One region of the Staphylococcus hyicus genome, then DNA from elsewhere that is predicted to be linked to it. Evidence: riboswitches for the same ligand, from Rfam matches in the RefSeq annotation. Region 1 holds a riboswitch; each other region holds the start of a gene.
The links. Region 1 has a riboswitch for S-adenosylmethionine ahead of SHYC_RS01285 (O-acetylhomoserine aminocarboxypropyltransferase/cysteine synthase family protein). Riboswitches for the same ligand answer to the same signal wherever they lie in the genome.

Region 1 (6,925 bases):
TGACAGGTGTTCGTCTTATTCTGGCAGAAATTGTACCTGCTTTCAAAGGAATTTCTGAAAAATTGGTTCCCAACTCTAAGCCAGCCTTAGACTGTCCGATTGTTTTCCCTTATGCGCAAAATGCTGTATTAATTGGCTTTTTTGTAAGCTTTTTAACGGGCGTACTCGGAATGTTTGTGATGTTTATGCTTGGTGGTGTTGTGATTCTTCCAGGTGTTGTGCCTCATTTCTTCCTTGGTGCAGCTTCAGGTGTATTTGGTAATGCCCGTGGTGGCATTAAAGGTGCCATTTTTGGTGCGATGATGAATGGTCTGTTGATTACATTTTTACCATTATTATTCTTGCCATTTTTAGGCGATTTAGGCTTAGCAGCGACAACATTCTCAGATACAGACTTCTTAGTTGTAGGTATTGTCTTTGGCAATATTGTTAAAACATTAGGTGTTGTGGGTGTGGGTATTGCGATCATCATCATTGCAGCAGTCGCGATACTCTTGCAAAAACGCAGCAACAAAACCATTTCATAATGAATTAAGCACGCTGAAGATGTGTTCAATATTGAAGCCTTCAAAGTTCATCAACCAATGAATTTTGAAGGCTACTTTAATGTTATTTTGAACATTTTATTGACTTGGGAATATGAAGGATTTTATAAGACTAATCCAACCATGGCGGCAGAAATGATAGAAGCTAACGTGGCACCGAGCAATAATTTTAACGCGAAGGCAGCTACCTTATTGCCTTGGTCACTACTAATGCCTTTAATTGCTCCTACGATAATACCTACTGTACCGAAGTTGGCAAAGCTGACCAAATATACGGAAATGATACCGACAGTACGGTCACTTAAATTTTTTGCCATATCTTTAAAATCTAGCATTGCTACAAACTCATTGGTAATCAGCTTCGTTGCCATAATGGACCCTGCTTGGACAGCTTCACTCCAAGGAACACCGATAATGAAGGCGATAGGCGCAAAAATGTATCCTATCAGTTGTTTAAAGTTAAGCCCTACAGCGCTAAAAATGACATTAATCGCTTCCATTAATGAAATGAAGGCTAATAACATAATGGCAACTGTAATCGCAATCTTAAAACCATCTATCGCACTGTCGCCAATCATTTGGAAAAATGGTGTCCGTGATTGGCGCTTTGTAGGTGTTTCAGTAAGGTTTTCAATGTCCACATCTGCATCGTTCGCTTCATATGGATTAATGACACTCGCAATGATGAGTGCACTAAAAATGTTTAACATCACTGCGGTTACGACATATTTTGGTTCTATCATTTGCATATACGAGCCTAACATGGCCATACTTACAGCACTCATTGCGGAAGTGGTAATTGTGTATAATTTGGCTTTGGAAAGTTTCGGTATAAGGTCTTTAATCGTTAAAAAGACCTCTGGTTGTCCCAACATACTTGTTGAGATGGCAAAATAACTTTCTAAGCGACCCATTCGCGTGATTTTGTTAATTACTAAGCCGACATATTTAATGATAAACGGTAATATTTTAAAGTAATTTAAAATACCTATTAATACAGATATAAAAACTAAAGGGAGTAAGACGTGCATAAAAAATGTAAAGCCGCCTTTATTTTCTAAATCACCAAATACAAAATCGATGCCTGCTTTACTGATGTTCATTAACCCTTCAAAAAATTTACCGAGTGCTGTTAAGATATTGAGACCGATAGACGTGTTCATCATAAACAAAATCAGTAAGACTTGAATGACAAGCATAATGAGGGTCTTTTTAAAATCAATATGTTTGCGATCAAAACTGACGATATAGGCGATAAATAATGCAAATACCACCCCTGTCATCGTAAATAGTATGGACATAAACATCACCTACAGTTTAGAATATGATACTGCGATTTGTGCGCCAACGACTGCATTATTTTCGACAAGTTTAATATTTGTTGCAAGGGACTTACCTTCCGTTTTTTCGACAATTTTACTTAATAAAAATGGGGTAGAGTCTTTGCCTCGAATGCCTTTTTTTTCGGCCTCTTTCACAGCGTCATTAATAATTGTATCGATATACGCTTTGTCTAATTGATCAGCTTCAGGTACAGGATTTGCGATCACCATGCCACCTTCAAGTTGGAGGTCATGTTTCACTTTACAAATCGAAGCGATGTCATCGACATGATTTGCTGTTGAATTTAATTTGACGCCGCTTTTACGTGTGAAAAAGGCTGGAAGTTCTTCGGTTTGATAACCAATCACAGGAACACCTTTTGTTTCAAGATACTCCATCGTTTTTGGTAAATCTAAAATCGATTTGGCTCCAGCACAAATAACAGTGACATCTGTTTTTGAAAGTTCATCCAAATCCGCAGAAATATCCATCGTTTCTTCAGAACCACGGTGTACGCCTCCAATGCCACCTGTCACAAAGAACTTTATATCTGCAAGTGCTGCACATATCATTGTAGAAGCCACTGTTGTCGCACCGATTCTTTTTTGCGCGATAACTTCTGCTAAATCACGACGTGACACTTTTGCGACATTGTCACTTTTCGCGAGTAATTCTAACTCATTATCTTCTAAACCGATTTTGACCTTGCCATCTATTAATGCGATTGTTGCAGGTACTGCGCCTTGATTACGTATGATTTGTTCCACAGTTTTTGCCATCTGTACATTTTGTGGATAAGGCATCCCGTGAGAAATGATAGTAGACTCTAAGGCAACAATTGGTCGGTGGTTTGATTTTGCATCTTGGACTTCTTGAGACAACTCAATGTATTGTTTCATTTTGATATTCCTCCATATCTCGTAATAATTGTTTTTTATCTAAGTTTTGTCGAACCGTGTATTGCGTTTCTATTGTTTTACGCGCATTGACTAAACCGGCTTTTAAAGTATCTTCAATATCGAATCCTTTTAGCCAGCTGTAAATCACCGCACTTGAGAAAGCGTCGCCAGCACCTGTGACGTCTTCAACGTGTGAGGATGGAATGACTTGTTTCATAAATGTTTGCGTTGAACTACTATATATCAGTTCTTTCGTGCCATTCGTAATAATCACGTGACTAATGCCGAGATCATTTAATTGTTTGGCAGCGCGTTTTAAATCTTCAGTATCATTAATTGTCATCTTCAAAAAAGTTTCCGTTTCATCGCGGTTAATAATGAGCCAGTCAATCGCATGTAAGGAATCAGGCATATGTTTCATTTTTGGTGACGATACAGGAATGACGACGAGTTTAATGTTGTGTTTTTCACTATAGGCACATAAGAAATCAAGTGAATCTTTTGGTAAATTGAGATCGACAACGATACATTTAGCTTTCCGAAGTAAGTGAGTACGCTTGATTAAGAATTCTGGTGTCATTTCGTTATACACTTCCATGTCGGCAAGACCGTATTCCATATTGCCATCTTTGTCGATTAAAGCCGTATACGATCCTGTATTGGCGTTCTCAACTTGTTGGACGTGATCAAGACTCATAAAAGGACTGGACAAATGCTTAATCATGTCCCATTCACTATCATTTCCACTCGCAGAAAGCATAGCAATATTTTCACCTAAACGACCAAGGTTCTCAGCAATGTTGCGTGCGACACCTCCAACTGAGCGCGTTGATGTGACTGGGTTCGATGTTCCTTGTTGCAATGTTTGATTGACGTAAAATTTACGGTCAAGATTTGTAGCACCAATGCATACGATTGGAAAGTCATCATTGAGAACGTAGGCTTTACCGAGCACGTATTCTTTTCGAATGAGACCGGAAATAATATTTGCGACAGCAGGTCGAGAAAGTCCAACAGCTTTCGCTAATTCTTGTTGAGAGATGAATGGATTGTCTTGAATGCGTTCAAGGATTAATTTTTCATTTTTATTCACTATGGCACCTCCTAGTAAACAAAAGTTTGATTATTAAACTTTTGTTTAGGTTAGCAAATCAGCAACGTAATGTAAACGCTTTCAAAAGAACGTTCAAAAAGTTTACAAATTTCATTATATGTGCGATGTGCTTTTAAAAGTATTTTTCTGTAAGTTTTGTGTAGGCGACCCCAAATTATAAAAGTTGTCAGAATTTTGTGTTGACTTCAATACGTGAGTATAATAAACTAGTTTTAATTTCATATTACTTATCCAGAATGGTGGAGGGACAGGCCCTTTGAAGCCAGGCAACCTTTTAAGTTAGGTGCTAATTCCTGCAGGTGACATGCCTGAGAGATGAGTCTGATTACGTCACGTCTATCTTTCGAGGTAGGCGTTTTTTAATTTTAAGGGGGAATCAACATGACACAAGATTATCGATTTGAGACGCGACAATTGCACGCCGGACAAGAAGTGGATGCAGCTACGAATGCACGCGCACTTCCGATATATCAAACGACGTCGTTTAATTTTAACGATACGGATCATGCAGCCAATTTATTTGGTTTAGAAGAATTGGGGAATATTTATACGCGCCTGATGAACCCGACAACGGCAGTACTTGAAACCCGAGTAGCAGAACTTGAAGGCGGGATTGCGGGAGTGGCTGTTGCTTCAGGCATGGCGGCTATCACGTATGCGATTCAAGCTGTCGCACATGCAGGTGACCATATTATCGCATGTGAAACGTTATATGGTGGGACGCATACATTATTCACACATACGCTGTCTAAATTTGGAATAGAAGTGACACTCGTTGATACGAAAGACCCACAAAATGTAACTGCGGCCATTAAAGCGAATACAAAAGCACTATTTGTTGAAACCATTGGTAACCCTGAAGGCAACATCGAAGACTTTGAAAAAATAAGCGCAATCACAAAATCTTATGGCATTCCACTCATTGTAGATAATACGTTTGCATCACCGTATCTCTTTAGACCGATTGAATACGGCGCAAATATCGTTGTCCATTCCGCGACCAAATTTATCGGAGGCCATGGGACATCAATGGGTGGTGTCATTGTAGATGGTGGGAACTTCGATTGGAATAATGGTAAGTTTCCTGGATTAAGTGAACCTGATCCATCGTATCATGGCATCATCTTTAGCGAAAAGTTTGGTGACGCTGCACTGGCCTTTAAAATTCGCACGACATTATTACGTGATACAGGTGCCGCATTGTCACCATTTAACGCATTTCAATTAACACAAGGGTTAGAAACATTGTCATTGCGTATGGAACGTCATGTTGAAAACGCGGAAAAAGTAGCGCATTATTTATCGAACCATGCTAAAGTTGCGTGGGTGAAATATGCGGGACTTGAAACGAGTCCATATTACGACCTTAAAACAAAGTATTTGCCTCAAGGTGCTGGAGCTGTATTTACATTCGGTGTCAAAGGCGGTTATGAGGCAGGGAAGCAATTTATTGAAGCATTAGAATTATTTTCATTACTCGCAAATGTAGGAGATGCGAAATCGTTAGTGATTCATCCTGCTTCGACGACGCATCAACAATTAACGGTTGAAGAACAAGCGGCAGCAGGTATAGCACCGGAAACCATTCGACTCTCTATTGGACTCGAACATATTGATGATATTTTAAACGATTTGGCAAAAGGTTTTGCTGCGATTAAATAAATGGGGGATCTGTGTGACATCGATACAAAAACAAACATTAGAAACGTTGAAAGCCAAAAAAGAGGAATGGCAAGTATATGTGCCAATCAATAAAGCTGCGCATATGATGAAAGAATCTAAAATAAAAGAATATGAAGAGGCGATTCAATTAAAAATGAAAACAGAGGAATCCTATTAAAAGTGGGGAGTGCACCCAATTTAAAAAAGGGTACAGACAAAGTATAAACAAATCATTCGTCATCAACCCAAAACTTCATTATAATGAACACAAATCTTTGAAAAAGTGGTGAATGCGACATGAAAAAAATTATGATTGTCAATACAAGCCATACACAATTTGACGGCACAGATAAACCCACTGGCTTATGGTTAAGTGAATTAGTCCATTTCTATGATGTCTTTCATGGTAATGAAGATTACCAAATCGATTTATACAACATTAAAGGTGGCGAAACACCTTTAGATCCTGTCAGTTTAACACCAGGTATATTAGACAAGCTGACAAAAAGTTATTATGAAAATGAATTGTTTATGGATCAATTAAAGTTAACGCCAAGTATTGACACAGCAGATCCGTCCGCTTACGACGTGATTTATTTTACAGGAGGCCATGGTGTGATGTATGATTTCCCAGGAAATACGCATGTACAACAAGCGATTAACACGATTTATGATAAGGGGGGCATCGTGGCATCTGTATGTCACGGGGCAGCGGCCTTACTCGAAGCGAAGAGACCGAATCATTATTTCCTTATCGACGGGAAAAAATTAACAGGATTTTCAAACGCTGAAGAAGTATTAGCGAATCGCAAAAAAATAGTACCTTTTGAACTCGAATCAGAATTGAAACTTAAAGGTGCGCAATATACGAAATCAAAAGTACCTATGAAAGGGTTTATCCAAGTGGATGGTAATCTGATTACAGGTCAAAATCCAGCATCGGCGAAGAAAGTAGCTGAAGCGGTTAAAGATGCATTAGCGTCGAAATAATGGTGTGCCTCCTTGTATGAATTAAGGGATTTGAAAGCAACGTCATGGTTTATTTATGATGTTGCTTTTTATATTGCGGTAAATCAAAAAAGGGTTTCGAATGGCATTCGACTGAGGTAATATGGGAAAATAAAGTATCTAATTCCATAATATTTTTTAATCTTAACGCTATATTTTTGAGGGGTGACATTTATGGAGCGGGTCCATTATCATGGGATAACCTTTGTGTTATTTATTACGGGGCTCTTAGTCATGTTTAGTTTATACAGCACGATAACGATAGGTGCATCAATTGCGCAAGACTTTTCCGTACCCGTCACAAATACACCATTGGCCAGCATGGCATTTTCGTTCACATTTGCGCTAGGATGTTTAATATATGGGATACTTTC
Region 2 (6,925 bases), 840 kb from region 1:
TTTCCTTCGGCCTAGTCAGCCCGCTAATGTCTTCCGAAAGTGCACACTTTCATTTACTCATGATTGGTATACTCGGAGGATTCACTACATTTTCGACGTTACAACTTGAATTGTCAACACAGATACGACGTCAAAAATGGTTTCAAGTTTGGCTAATACTTATGTTTCAATATATTGGTGGTTTCTTAAGTTTGATTGCGGGTTATGCACTATCATATTGCGTCATCAGTTAATCACCATTGAAACACATAAATTTGCCATAGAAAATATAGGTAAACACTTTAACACCATCTCTTTTTAAATTTAAATACAAGGTAATGGGCTACGACACTTCTCCCCTGTTAATCAAAAACCAACAAAATTCTTCGTACTTGAATTTTGTTGGTTATTTATATATAAATTTTGTCTTTGTGCGAGGAAAGATGGTGAATTAAAAAATCGCTTTGATTGCATACACAGACGAGACTTCTAAGGCATTAAGCCAAATCCGATAATACCTTTTGAGGTAAAACACCTCAAAAGCGAGGCGTTAGGAACAATCAAAATAGAAATGATTTTTAAACCAGGCCCATTTAGATACGTGAACCCTGTTGTATGAACATTATCAGTTAATATTATTTACCATTAAACAGTAAAGGATCCGGACCTATTCTTTTATTTTCATTACACGCATTGAGTTGTGTCATATGCGTTTGTGATAATTCAAAATCAAATACCTTTATATTTTCATCAATTCGATTTGGCGTAATTGATTTAGGAATAGTGACAACGCCATTTTGAATATTCCATCTGATTATGACTTGTGCAGGTGACTTTTGAATTTCAGTTGCAATCGCCTTCACAGTCTCATCCTCTAAAATTTGAGCATTCATTAACGGCGACCAAGATTCCATTTGAATTTTTTGTGCTTCTAAATATGTTTTTAATTTTGTTTGAGTTAAATAAGGATGAAATTCCACTTGATTGACTACAGGTTTAATTGATGTTTCAGTCAATAATCGTTCTAGATGTTCAATATTAAAATTACTTACACCAATATTTTTTACCTTTCCCGCTTTATATAAGTCTTCCATCCCTTTCCATGTATCTATCATAAGGTTTTCATCTTGACCTGGCCAATGCATTAAATATAAATCTAAATAGTCTAACCCTAATAATTTTAATGACTCATTATAGGCTTGTTCTACATTGTCCCGACCATAGTCATCTAGCCATAATTTTGATGTGATAAATAAATCTTCGCGTTTAATATCAGATTCCTCAAGAGCTGCTTTAATACCTTCGCCAACTTTTTGTTCATTTTTATAAATCATTGCTGTATCAATACTTCGATAGCCATTTAATATTGCGTGTTTTACCGCTTCTTTCGCTGTTTGGTCGTTTTTAACACGAAATACGCCTAACCCAACTTGAGGCATCGTATTCCCATTATACAATTTGATTTCTTGCAAAGCTCTCACCCTTTCTTATTTGAATTTATCATATCGAAGTCCTCGCATCGCGTAAATCATTTTGTCTCAACTCCCACATAGACAAAAAGAGCAGGACATGTTCTGTCCTACTCTTTAGTCATTCACTTATTATTATGTCATTCTTATTTATTTTCTAAGCTATGACACGCTTAAATAGTATTAGTTAAATGATTCAATTTCATCCATAATGGTTTGTAAATCATTTACATCGTATTGGATACGGCCGTGAAATACAAATTTATTAAAGAATTCATCAAGTTGCTCAGGGCCCACCAATACTTTTGTGCCACTTTGCGATGCGTAATTCGAAATGGTAATATCGCCTTCATGTCTCGGATTGAAATAAAGAATCGCAGTTGGTACATATTTGAGATTAAGTTTTTGCTGTAAAGTCGTTGCCAATGTTTCGATAGACTGAAGCTGCGATGTGTAATCAATTACAGACAAAGCTTGTTTTTCATCATTTTGATCAAGCACAAGTGTTTGTGGTGATTGTGTATCTAAATTCAACGTTTTAAACACCTGTTCCATCATAGGATTTTCTTTGAATTGACTTTGACTTACACCTTGATATACATGTCCTTTTAATAATTCTGAATCAATAATATATAGACCTGTACGCGTTAGTACAAGATGACTAATGCGTGTTATCTCTTCTAAAGAATTCGTTGGCATGAATATGTTTGCCATAATGTGCATATCTTCAGGACGGATACGTTTTTCTTTTACAAGACGTTCTCTAATTCCTAACAAACGCATATCTGTAATATATTCACTATCATTTTTAGAAAATAATTTTAATGCATCAATTTCACGATTTTTTGATGATACCATTGCATCATATTGTTCTTTATGACGCGTATCTGATTTTTTCTTTTCAATTCGAACTTCTTCTAAAGCTTCTTTATGTTCAGCGTTTAATTTTTCTTCTTTAGATTGATACTGACTCGAATATGTTTCTTTAACTTTTTTCTTACTGCGCAATGCAAATAAAAACATGATAAGAAATAAGAATGCGAGCACACTCGCAACGATTAACCCAATTTGAATGGGATCTAATTGTGACATGGACATTGACCTACCTTTTCCTTCATTTGCTTTATTATAATCATTATATAAAAAAGCGAATAAAATCGCGAATCTTTATTGAGAAAATTTATTTAAGCGTTTCTACCGCTTCCTTTAAAATATCAATTTTGTTTGTCTTTTCCCAAGGGACATCAATATCATTGCGTCCAAAATGACCATAAGCCGCAGTTTGTTTATAAATCGGTCGTTGTAAGTCTAACATTTTAATGATTCCGGCTGGACGCAAATCAAAATTTTGTCTAACAGCTTCTATTAAAATGTTTTCCGACACTTTTCCTGTGCCAAATGTATCAATAGCTATCGATACCGGTTGTGCGACACCGATTGCATAAGCAATTTGTACTTCACATTTATCTGCTAATTCTGCAGCTACAATATTTTTAGCAACATAGCGTGCAGCATATGCAGCCGAACGGTCTACTTTCGTAGGATCTTTACCAGAAAATGCACCGCCACCATGACGCGCATAACCGCCATACGTATCAACAATGATTTTACGACCAGTTAAACCTGCATCACCTTGAGGACCACCGATAACAAAACGTCCAGTTGGGTTAATAAAGAATTTCGTATCTTTATCAATTAAATGATCTTCAACAGTTGGATAAATCACATGTTTTTTTAAATCTTCTTGAATGTCTTCCAATTCAATATCTTCATGATGTTGAGATGAAATGACAATCGTATCGACACGTTTAGGATGATTATTTTCATCATATTCAACCGTAACTTGTACTTTACCATCTGGTCTTAAATAACTTAATGTTCCATCTTTACGAACCGTCGTTAAACGCTTAGATAACTTATGCGATAAATCTATCGGCAACGGCATAAATGTGTCTGTTTCGTTTGTCGCATATCCAAACATTAATCCTTGGTCTCCAGCCCCAATATTTAATACTTCATCTTGATCTTGGTCGCGATATTCTAAAGCACGGTCTACACCTTGTGCGATATCAGGTGATTGTTCATCGATAGCTGTAAGTACAGACATTGTTTTATAGTCATACCCATATTTTGCTCGAGTATATCCGATTTCTTTAACGGTCTCACGAACAACTTTAGGTATGTCTACATAAGTAGAAGTTGTAATCTCTCCAGCAATTAAAGCCATACCAGTCGTAACAGTCGTTTCGCACGCCACACGTGCATTCGGGTCACCTTTCAAAATTTCATCTAAAATTGCATCTGAAATTTGATCGGCAATTTTATCTGGATGTCCTTCAGTAACTGATTCTGAAGTAAATAAGCGTCTATTGTAAGTCATATTAAGCTCCTTTTTATTTTATTACGAAGTTCTCTTTGTAACTGAGCCAATAAAAAAAGCCTTTCATACTCTTAAATAGAGAGAAGGCCTTTAACGTCCATTCGCTCTTATCGTTCAGACTGTATATGTCTGCAAACGGTTTGGCACCTTTCTTCTATAAAAGAAGAGGTTGCTGGGTTTCATTGGGTCCATGTCCCTCCACCACTCAGGATAAGAGAATCCGTTAGTCCTATATTACATAAATTTTTTAACAGTGTCAATTCAGTTTGAGTTTATGTAACACAAATATAAAACCGATACAGCAATCTAATTATTTTACTATTTTTCTCTCCAAATTACCTAATTTCAGTATGGATAATGAAATCATTGTGTTATACTCTTGAATTGTAAAGGCTTACATCGCCGAAATCACTATTGGAGGGATAAACCATGTCGTTTGATACACAAGCAATTGACGCTTTAAAAACCAAGCCTTCATCTCATTTTCAACTTACTACTACTGAACTCTACAACAAAATTTTAAAACGAGACGAAGCTGAACTCACAGAATTTGGGGCCATTAATGCAAAAACGGGCGTATATACAGGACGTTCTCCAAAAGATAAATATATCGTAGACAATCCTCAAGTCAAAGATGATATTGATTGGGGTACGGTTAATCAGCCGATTTCAGAAGAAAAGTTTTTAAACTTGTACTACCAAGTGATTGATTATTTGGACAGTAAAGATGAGATATTTGTTTTCAATGGTTATGCTGGAAGTGATAAAGATTCACAACTTGATTTAACAGTCGTCAATGAGTTTGCGTGGCATAATTTATTTGCTCAAAATTTATTTATTAAGCCAAGCTCTAAAGAAGAAGCTTCAAAAATCAAAGCTGACTTTACAGTTATATCGGCACCAACATTCAAAGCCGACCCAGACAAAGATGGACTACGGTCTGAAACGTTTGTCATTATTTCATTCAAACATAAAACCGTTTTAATCGGGGGCACGGAATATGCGGGTGAAATGAAAAAATCAATTTTCTCTGTGATGAATTACTTATTACCAAAACAAAAAATAATGAGTATGCATTGCTCTGCAAACGTGGGTAATAAAGGTGATGTTGCATTATTCTTTGGATTATCTGGTACTGGAAAAACGACTTTATCAGCAGACCCTAATCGTAAATTAATCGGTGATGATGAACATGGATGGAATGAAAATGGTGTCTTTAATATTGAAGGTGGCTGTTATGCCAAGGCCATTTCATTGTCCGCAGAAAAAGAACCACAAATTTTTAAAGCCATCAGATATGGTACGGTTTTAGAAAATTGCGTCGTGGATTCACAAGGATATGTCGATTTCGACGATAACAAATTCACTGAAAACACGCGTGCTGCTTATCCAATTCACCATATAGATAACATTGTCGTTCCGTCCAAAGCGTCACATCCAAATACAATTATTTTCTTAACAGCAGATGCTTTTGGGGTATTACCTCCTATTTCTAAGTTAACAAAAGATCAAGCAATGTATCATTTCCTAAGCGGTTTTACATCAAAACTTGCGGGTACTGAACGTGGTATTACTGAACCTCAACCCTCTTTTTCAACATGTTTTGGGGCACCATTCTTGCCATTAAGTGCGAAAGTCTATGCTGACCTTCTCGGTAATTTAATTGATAAACACGAAGTTGATGTGTATTTAGTCAATACAGGTTGGACCGGTGGTAAATACGGTGTGGGTAACCGTATTGAACTAAGACATACACGAAAAATGGTCAATGATGCGATTAGTGGAAAATTAAAAAATGTTGAATTTGAAAAGGATCATATTTTCGGTTTAAATATTCCTAAAAAAGTAGAAGATGTGCCGACTACAATTTTACAACCTATTAACGCATGGACAAATAAAGAGGCATATGAAACACAAGCAAAAGATTTAGTGGCACGTTTTAAAGAGAACTTCAAAAAATTTGGTGATGATACGCAACATCTTGAAGAGACAGGCGGCTTCAAAGGATAAGACAAAAGCTGTGACACATGACTGATTTCATGTATCACAGCTTTTACTTTTTTCAATCGTCTTCATCCATCTTTGAATATATGATAATACTTCTTGCATCGCATGTGGCTTCGGGACATGCCCTTCATCCATTTGATAATAAGTATCAAAGGATGCGCCAACGTATTTTAATCGCGCCGTTAAAACATGTGCATGTTGTATACCCACTTGCTTATCTTTATGACCATGAATAATGAGTATAGGCGGCGATTCTTTATGAAGGGTTTTTAACGCATTTCGCGCTTCATATGCAGCTATATTTTGACTCGGGTGTCCAATCATACGTTTTAGCATTCCTCTTAAATCGACACGTTCTTCAAACATCAAACGCAAATCGCTTACCCCACCCCATATAATAAAACTGTGAACGGGGATATGTTGAAAGGTTAATAACCCTTGAATACCACCCCTTGAAAAACCAATAATATGAATGAAGGCTTCTGGGAATTGCGTTTTTAAAATTGATGCTACGATCTCCACGTCATTCAAATCTTTTCCTGCAAACTCATCCCGTCCTTCACTTCCATTATTCCCTCTATAATAAGGCGCAAAAACGAGTGTGTGTGGTTGTATAAATTGAAGTAATCGGGCTAAACGGACGCGTCCCACCTGCCCTTTTCCACCTCTTAAATATATTATGATACGTTGTACAGGTTTGATTGGTGTTAAGCACAATCCTTTAACGTTCAAACCATCCACTTGGTAAGTCAGTTCTTCAACTTTGTGCGTTTGTATTTCAGTTGGCATTAACTTACGTGCTGTAAAACCCAAGCATCATCATCCTTTCCACACATTTTAAAATGGCTGGATCATCCAACAAAAAACTCTTATTTTGTGGAGGAATATTATCAATGGTAGAAAAACAAATCGGTCCCTCTGTCTCTAAATAATCCTGTTTCGATTCGAGTTCACTTACAACACATACAAAAACATCTTTAGTAAAGACCCGCTGTGCGTTTGTAACAGTATATTGCGCAATATAGTACGCCACTTCTAGGTGTCCACCTGTCTCTTCATAGATTTCTCTCGATAATGCTTCTATACTTGT
Region 3 (6,925 bases), 470 kb from region 1:
AATTGATGTTCCTTTTGAATTGTCGATAATAATTCATCATCTTGTAATAAATTGGCACCCATCAATGCAATAATTTTCGCCCCTTTTATCAATGCTTTATCACCCATAGGACTCGCTGCTGCTTCTCTAAATCGATGCGTGTGACCGACTAAACTACGCGGGCCAATTTTAATATGTGGATGAATTGTCGGAATCACATGACTCACATTTCCCGTATCCGTCGAACCATATCCAAAGTCGTCATGACTGACTTCTTCTCCTAATTCAATAGCATAACGTTCAAATAGTGCATCAAGTTCGGGTGATTTGATAAATTCGTTTACCCCATTTTGTATTGGTCCAAACTCATAATCACACCCAGTTTGAATCGCTGCCCCTTTGGCAATACGATGCACACGCTCCGTTAATATATCAAGTGATTTTCTTGTTGTCGCCCTTGTGTAAAATCGTGCATGGGTATAGTCAGGTATAATATTTGCGGCTTTACCGCCATCTAAAATAACACCATGGACACGTTCTGATTTTCGAATATGTTGTCTTAACTGTGCAATACCATTGAAAAAACTTAACATCGCATCTAAAGCATTCTTGGCATCATGTGCATTTTCTGATGCATGTGCACTTTTACCGTAAAATTGAATATCTAATACGTCTACAGCAAGCGTATGAATCGTAGGATACGTTTCATTCCCCGGATGAATCATTAGCGCCACATCGATGTCATCAAAAAGTCCCTCTTTGACATAAGACGCCTTGGCACTACCATTTTCGCCCCCTTCTTCAGCAGGACAACCAAAAATTACGACGCTCCCCCCGAGTTCGTCAACCACTTGTTTAAGCGCTATCCCTGCAAGGACACTTGCGGTTCCAATAATGTTATGACCACATGCATGACCTAAACCTGGTAGTGCATCATACTCTGCTAAAAATCCAATTGCTGGTCCTGGTGCATCAGCATCATATGAGGCAATAAAGCCCGTCGAATGTCCCGCAATATCTTTTTGAATATTAAAACCATGTTCAGATAAATGATCTATGAGTAATCGTGAGGCAAATAATTCCTCATTCCCCAATTCTGGTCGATCATGTATTTGATGACTCATGTCTAAATAATGTAATCGATGATTATCAATATAATCTAATATGCGTTGTCTCACTGAAACCAAAGTAAAATCTCCCTTCAAAAAACAAAAAGTTATCATACGTGATGTACAATGTTCTCCTATTAATAGTCGTACATCAAACGTTGATAACCATTTGTATGTCATTTATCTATCAATAGTCTTCCACTATTGTTGGATTTCGCACCTTTATCGATTATCGATGAGGTTGCAGGGCTTCGTAGGGCCAATTCCCTCCACCACTCTTGATAAATTTTGATTTAATTATTACTCATTTTATCGGAAATCCGCTCATTTGTCATGCTATTTTCATTATTTTCACAATTTTTCGGGATTTAGCTGAAGTAGCGCCATAGCACTGCTTTATATAAAAATAAGATTAACCCTGATGATATAAAGTTGCCCTTTAAAGCGAGCCTTTAATTTTGACTTCTATGGTATAAAGCTTAACTAAAATGTATATAGCGCACATTGAAATCTGTATTGACGATGTGCTTTTAAACGTTATACACGTTTTAAATCATGCCCTTCATGAAAGTTATAGGTTTTTGAAGCGTTAACGCCTGATATTCCTAACGTCTGTATGTATGGTGCAATGAAGGCATAGAGATATGGGTCATGTGCTCGTGTTAAGGGAGTACCCTTAAAAATCGAGGTTGAAACAGTCACCCATATTAATATTATGGCTATCTACATATCTAAAACAACACAACAATTTACATATAAAATTGTCCATACAATACTTATTTTTAACCTGACAAATTTAGTAAGCGTCCGACTTTAATACGTTGAAAGATATGTTAAAATGAAATCAATAAAGGAGGATGACAATATGCCGAAAATGAACGTAGAAAGTTTTAATTTAGATCACACTAAAGTCGTTGCACCATATGTGCGACTAGCTGGTAAAATGCAAGGTGATAACGGAGATGACATATACAAATATGATATTCGATTCAAACAACCGAATAAAGAACATATGGATATGCCAGGGTTACACAGTTTAGAACATTTAATGGCAGAAAATATCCGAAATCATTCTGATAAAGTTGTAGATTTAAGTCCAATGGGATGTCAAACAGGTTTTTATGTTTCTTTTATCAATCATAAAGATTATGGTGACGTATTAAACATCATTGAAAATACAATTCAAGATGTGTTAAATGCCACGGAAGTGCCAGCTTGTAACGAAGTCCAATGTGGTTGGGCAGCAAGCCATTCATTAGAAGATGCTAAAGTCATCGCTCAAGCATTTTTGGATAAGCGCGATCAATGGCATGATGTGTATGGGGACGGTAATTAATATAACGTTGGTTAAGCTTGTTACACCATTAAAGCAGGCTTAAGAGCTAAACTTGCTTTTCATTTTATAATGCGGTCCTATCCGAAAATCAAACCCGTTCCAATGTGAAGAAGCTTGATTTCGTAATTTGAGGAAGTTTTAAAACAATCTAAAGGATTTAGGATATCAGTCAAAATGATATTTTAAATCCAGCATAAAGACTAAATGTACTAATAAACATAAATAACATCCAACAACGGTCATGTACTCATGAATGTTGTTGGATGTTTTTGCTTCATACTGTGTCCGAGGCCTATTTCTTATATTTATAAGTCACGAATCAATTTCATTAAGTGAAACTGTAAGGGTATTCGTAAATACAATAATGGTTTAGGTAATTGCATGCCTTCTATCTCATCGATGCGTCGCGCCATATAAATATTCGCCGGTAAAACTGCCCATAAAAATGCAATGATGATATGTTTAAATATATAACCAGGGCGCCGTAGTAATAAGGTAACACCGAAAATGATTTCAAACACGCCTGTCACGAACACTGCTAATTTACGAAACGGTAAATAGTAAGGCACAATTTTCCGAAATGTTGTTTCATGCGTAAAGTGTAATATGCCAATAGTCACGAATAAAATACCAAATATCACGCGTTGAAATTGTTTCATGATGAATCACTACTCTGTAATGATTTTATAAATAAGCTTTGGTGTTTCAGCAGAATCAGAAATCGTAATATTGTCATATAATTTCTGTTTAACCGCTTCAACATCCTCTTGGTTCGCGTGAATTGTTAATAAAGATTCCCCTTCTTCAACCTTGTCCCCTATTTTTTTATGAAGCACAAGGCCTACAGCTAAATCAATATCGTCTTCTTTCGTTTGACGACCTGCACCTAACATCATTGAAGCAATACCGATTTCATTTGCCACCATTTCAGATACGACACCTGACGTTTTTGCCGGTAAATCAAATGTATATTTTGCTGTCGGAAGTTTTGATGGATCATCTACAACAGAAGCATCCCCACCCTGATTACTTAAGAAAGTTTTGAACTTTTCAATGGCAGCACCGTTATCAATCACTGCTTGTAATTTTTCGCGTGCTTCTTCTAATGTTTCTGCTTTTTTAGCTAACACTACCATTTGTGCACCCAGTGTTAATACGAGTTCTGTTAAATCTTCAGGTCCATTCCCTTTCAACGTATCAATAGCTTCTTTTAGCTCTAGTGCATTCCCAATACCTAGACCTAAAGGTTGGTTCATATCTGAAATAATCGCCATCGTTTGACGACCGACTTGGTTACCAATTTTAACCATCGCATGCGCTAAAGCCTCTGCATCTTCAACTGTCTGCATAAATGCACCTTTACCCGTTTTAACGTCAAGTACAATGGCGTCAGCACCAGCAGCAATTTTTTTACTCATAATGGATGACGCAATCAATGGAATGGAGTTTACTGTACCAGTGACATCTCGCAATGCATAAATCTTTTTGTCAGCTGGCGTGAGATTACCAGTTTGACCTATTACAGCAATTTTAGCTTCATTAACGAGTTTAATAAATTCTTCTTCAGAAATTTCAACGTGAAAACCTTCAACTGCTTCTAATTTATCAATTGTACCGCCCGTATGACCTAAGCCACGACCGCTCATTTTCGCGACAGGTATATCTAAAGCAGCAACTAGTGGTGCTAATACTAAAGTAGTTGTATCACCTACGCCACCCGTAGAATGCTTATCAACTTTTACACCTTCAATGTCAGATAAATCAATTTGATCTCCTGATTCTACCATAGCCATTGTTAAAGCCGCGCGCTCTTCGTCAGTCATATCTTGGAAATAGATTGCCATGGCTAGACTCGACATTTGATAGTCAGGAATCTCCCCTTTAGTATAACCGTCAATAATAAACTTAATTTCATCAGACGTTAATGCATGTCCATCACGTTTTTTTGAAATCATATCCACCATTCTCATGGCCAATCCCTCTTCTCTTTTTTATAATATATTCCATACTTATTATACACGATATATTCCATTCTATAAATTAAAGACATGTCATTTATACTGAAAAAACAGAGACTGTCACGGGTCTGACAAACATGGCAATCATCGACATTTAAGCTACAATCTGTTATGTTTAAAAGGATACTATTAATAAAAATAAAAGGAGTTGCTTTCGATGACAAAAGGCACACCACATATTCAACCAAATGGTAAAAAAATAGCAAAAACAGTTTTAATGCCTGGTGATCCACTACGTGCTAAATTTATTGCTGAAAATTTCTTAGAAAATGTTGAGCAATTTAACGATGTACGAAATATGTTTGGTTACACAGGAACTTATAAAGGGAAAGAAGTGTCCGTAATGGGCTCCGGAATGGGTATTCCTAGTATTGGTATATACTCTTATGAACTTTATAACTTCTTTGATGTCGACACAATCATTCGTATTGGTTCATGTGGAGCAATGCAAGAACACGTGAATTTGTATGATATTATTATTGGTCAAGGTGCTTCAACAAACTCTAATTTCGTTGATCAATTCCAATTTCCTGGTAATTTCGCGCCACTTGCAGACTTTGATTTAATTGTTAAAGCAAAAGAAGCAGCTGATAAAATTGGCGCAACAACACATGTAGGTAATATTTTATCCTCAGATACATTCTATAATGCGAATGAAAACTTTAACCAAAAGTGGATTGATATGGGGATTTTAGGTGTCGAAATGGAGTCAGCAGGTTTATACTTAAATGCCATTAAAGCTGGTAAAAAAGCACTCGGTATCTTTACTGTAAGTGACCATTTATTAAGAGACGAAGCAACTACAGCTGAAGAGCGACAAAATTCATTCACACAAATGATGGAAGTCGCATTAGAAATCGCAGAATAATTATAAAAGTATTTTCTTATATACGAATAAACAGCCTTCAAAATAAATTTTGAAGGCTGTTATTATACTTTTATTTAAACGGTACACCGTTTAAACTTGTGACAACTTTACACTTTTGTATATTCACACGTTAATTAGAATGTTTTGCTAACCCTTTAACATCGACATACTGTTCTCCGATAAAGTAACTTCTTTCCGTATCACGGATCTTTGCCCAAGTAGTACGCCACATGCGATCGCGGTTCTCAGCAAACAAATGGTACCCCAAATTACGTAGTGGTTTAGGAATCAACCAAACGGCAATCGCTAACCATTTAAATTGTTTTAATTGATAAATTAATTTAACAATGGCTGTGGATTGGTAATACAATGAAGACCCTTCTTGCAAAATCACACTATTATAACGCAACACTTCTGGATGTTCCTGTTGTAACTGTTTACTAACATCACTTTTTAAAGGCACAAACTGATAATTTCTAGGTAAACCATGGCGAATTAACCAAATCACATAATTGTAACAATATATACAACGATCATCATAATACACGATAGGCATTCATATCACCTCTCAATTAAGTATTTATATATAATTGTAAAGTCATTCAATAAGAATTTAAAACGAAATGCCTCTATGTATCACAAGATTAAGCTGTCTTTAAGTTGATATTATGCCAGTGATTCCTGTTGTTTAAAATAAGCTTGTTCTTCTTTTGATAATTTGACAATTTTAAAACCGACAAAGCCATAGATAATCGAAATGATTGGTACGATAATATTCAAAACGGCAAAAGGTGCATATTCAGCAACTGAAACACTTAATGTTGATGCAATAAAAACGCCGCATGTATTCCATGGTACAAACACTGATGTTAACGTTCCCCCATCTTCTAACGCACGTGAAAGATTTTTAGGATGCAATCCTTTATCAATAAATGTAGAAACATACATGCGCGAAGGTACGATAATTGAAATATATTGTTCTGAACATGTGAGGTTTGTGCCAAAGCATGATACGATCACTGATGCAATAAGCGAACCAGTATTTTTAGCAACTTTCAGGACTACACTAATTAACGCTTTAAGCATGCCTGAGTATTCCAATAGACCGCCGAATGTCATCGCTACTAGCGTTAAAGAAATCGTGTAGAACATTGATTCTAAACCACCTCGATTAAACAATTCATCAATGGTTTTATTACCAGAATCAATTTCATACCCCGTTTGTAAAGCTGTAACTGCTGTTACTAGGGCATCACCTTGGACAAAAATTTGGACAAAAAACCCGAGAATAATTCCTACTACAATCGCTGGTAATGCAGGTACTTTTAATGCAACAATAATAATGACGATAAGTGGTACAATAAGTAACCAAGGCGAAATAATAAACGCTTTGTCAATCGCATTCATAATATTGTCTATGCGGCCTTGATTCAGATGATCACTGCCATACATTTGTCCTAGAATAAAAAATACAATTAAACTAATAATCAAACCGGGTATTGTCGTATAAAACATATGGCGTATATGTTCAAATAAGTCCACATTTGTCAGTCCTGAGGCTAAATTGGTAGTATCAGACAAAGGACTCATTTTATCACCGAAATATGCACCAGAT

Region 2: another riboswitch for S-adenosylmethionine. It lies ahead of metK (methionine adenosyltransferase); the one in region 1 lies ahead of SHYC_RS01285 (O-acetylhomoserine aminocarboxypropyltransferase/cysteine synthase family protein).
Region 3: another riboswitch for S-adenosylmethionine. It lies ahead of SHYC_RS03520 (M20 family metallopeptidase); the one in region 1 lies ahead of SHYC_RS01285 (O-acetylhomoserine aminocarboxypropyltransferase/cysteine synthase family protein).

Annotation. Positions count from the first base shown of each region.
Region 1 is NZ_CP008747.1:311,567-318,491, forward strand. Features, by position in the region: gene SHYC_RS01265 (PTS ascorbate transporter subunit IIC) at 1-527, shown strand, start outside; gene SHYC_RS01270 (NupC/NupG family nucleoside CNT transporter) at 650-1,846, opposite strand; gene SHYC_RS01275 (pseudouridine-5'-phosphate glycosidase) at 1,856-2,767, opposite strand; gene SHYC_RS01280 (carbohydrate kinase) at 2,751-3,860, opposite strand; SAM riboswitch class I at 4,106-4,203, shown strand; gene SHYC_RS01285 (O-acetylhomoserine aminocarboxypropyltransferase/cysteine synthase family protein) at 4,263-5,543, shown strand; gene SHYC_RS12220 (hypothetical protein) at 5,557-5,721, shown strand; gene SHYC_RS01290 (type 1 glutamine amidotransferase domain-containing protein) at 5,841-6,533, shown strand; gene SHYC_RS01295 (MFS transporter) at 6,759-6,925, shown strand, end outside.
Region 2 is NZ_CP008747.1:1,155,106-1,162,030, reverse strand. Features, by position in the region: gene SHYC_RS05540 (fluoride efflux transporter FluC) at 1-233, shown strand, start outside; gene SHYC_RS05535 (aldo/keto reductase) at 615-1,418, opposite strand; gene SHYC_RS05530 (NERD domain-containing protein) at 1,632-2,540, opposite strand; gene metK (methionine adenosyltransferase) at 2,629-3,828, opposite strand; SAM riboswitch class I at 3,933-4,045, opposite strand; gene pckA (phosphoenolpyruvate carboxykinase (ATP)) at 4,258-5,838, shown strand; gene SHYC_RS05515 (alpha/beta hydrolase family protein) at 5,866-6,648, opposite strand; gene ytkD (RNA deprotection pyrophosphohydrolase) at 6,629-6,925, opposite strand, start outside.
Region 3 is NZ_CP008747.1:777,176-784,100, reverse strand. Features, by position in the region: gene SHYC_RS03520 (M20 family metallopeptidase) at 1-1,202, opposite strand, end outside; SAM riboswitch class I at 1,266-1,376, opposite strand; gene SHYC_RS03515 (S-ribosylhomocysteine lyase) at 1,954-2,424, shown strand; gene SHYC_RS03510 (DoxX family protein) at 2,730-3,083, opposite strand; gene SHYC_RS03505 (pyrimidine-nucleoside phosphorylase) at 3,093-4,394, opposite strand; gene deoD (purine-nucleoside phosphorylase) at 4,600-5,310, shown strand; gene SHYC_RS03495 (thiol-disulfide oxidoreductase DCC family protein) at 5,441-5,866, opposite strand; gene nhaC (Na+/H+ antiporter NhaC) at 5,977-6,925, opposite strand, start outside.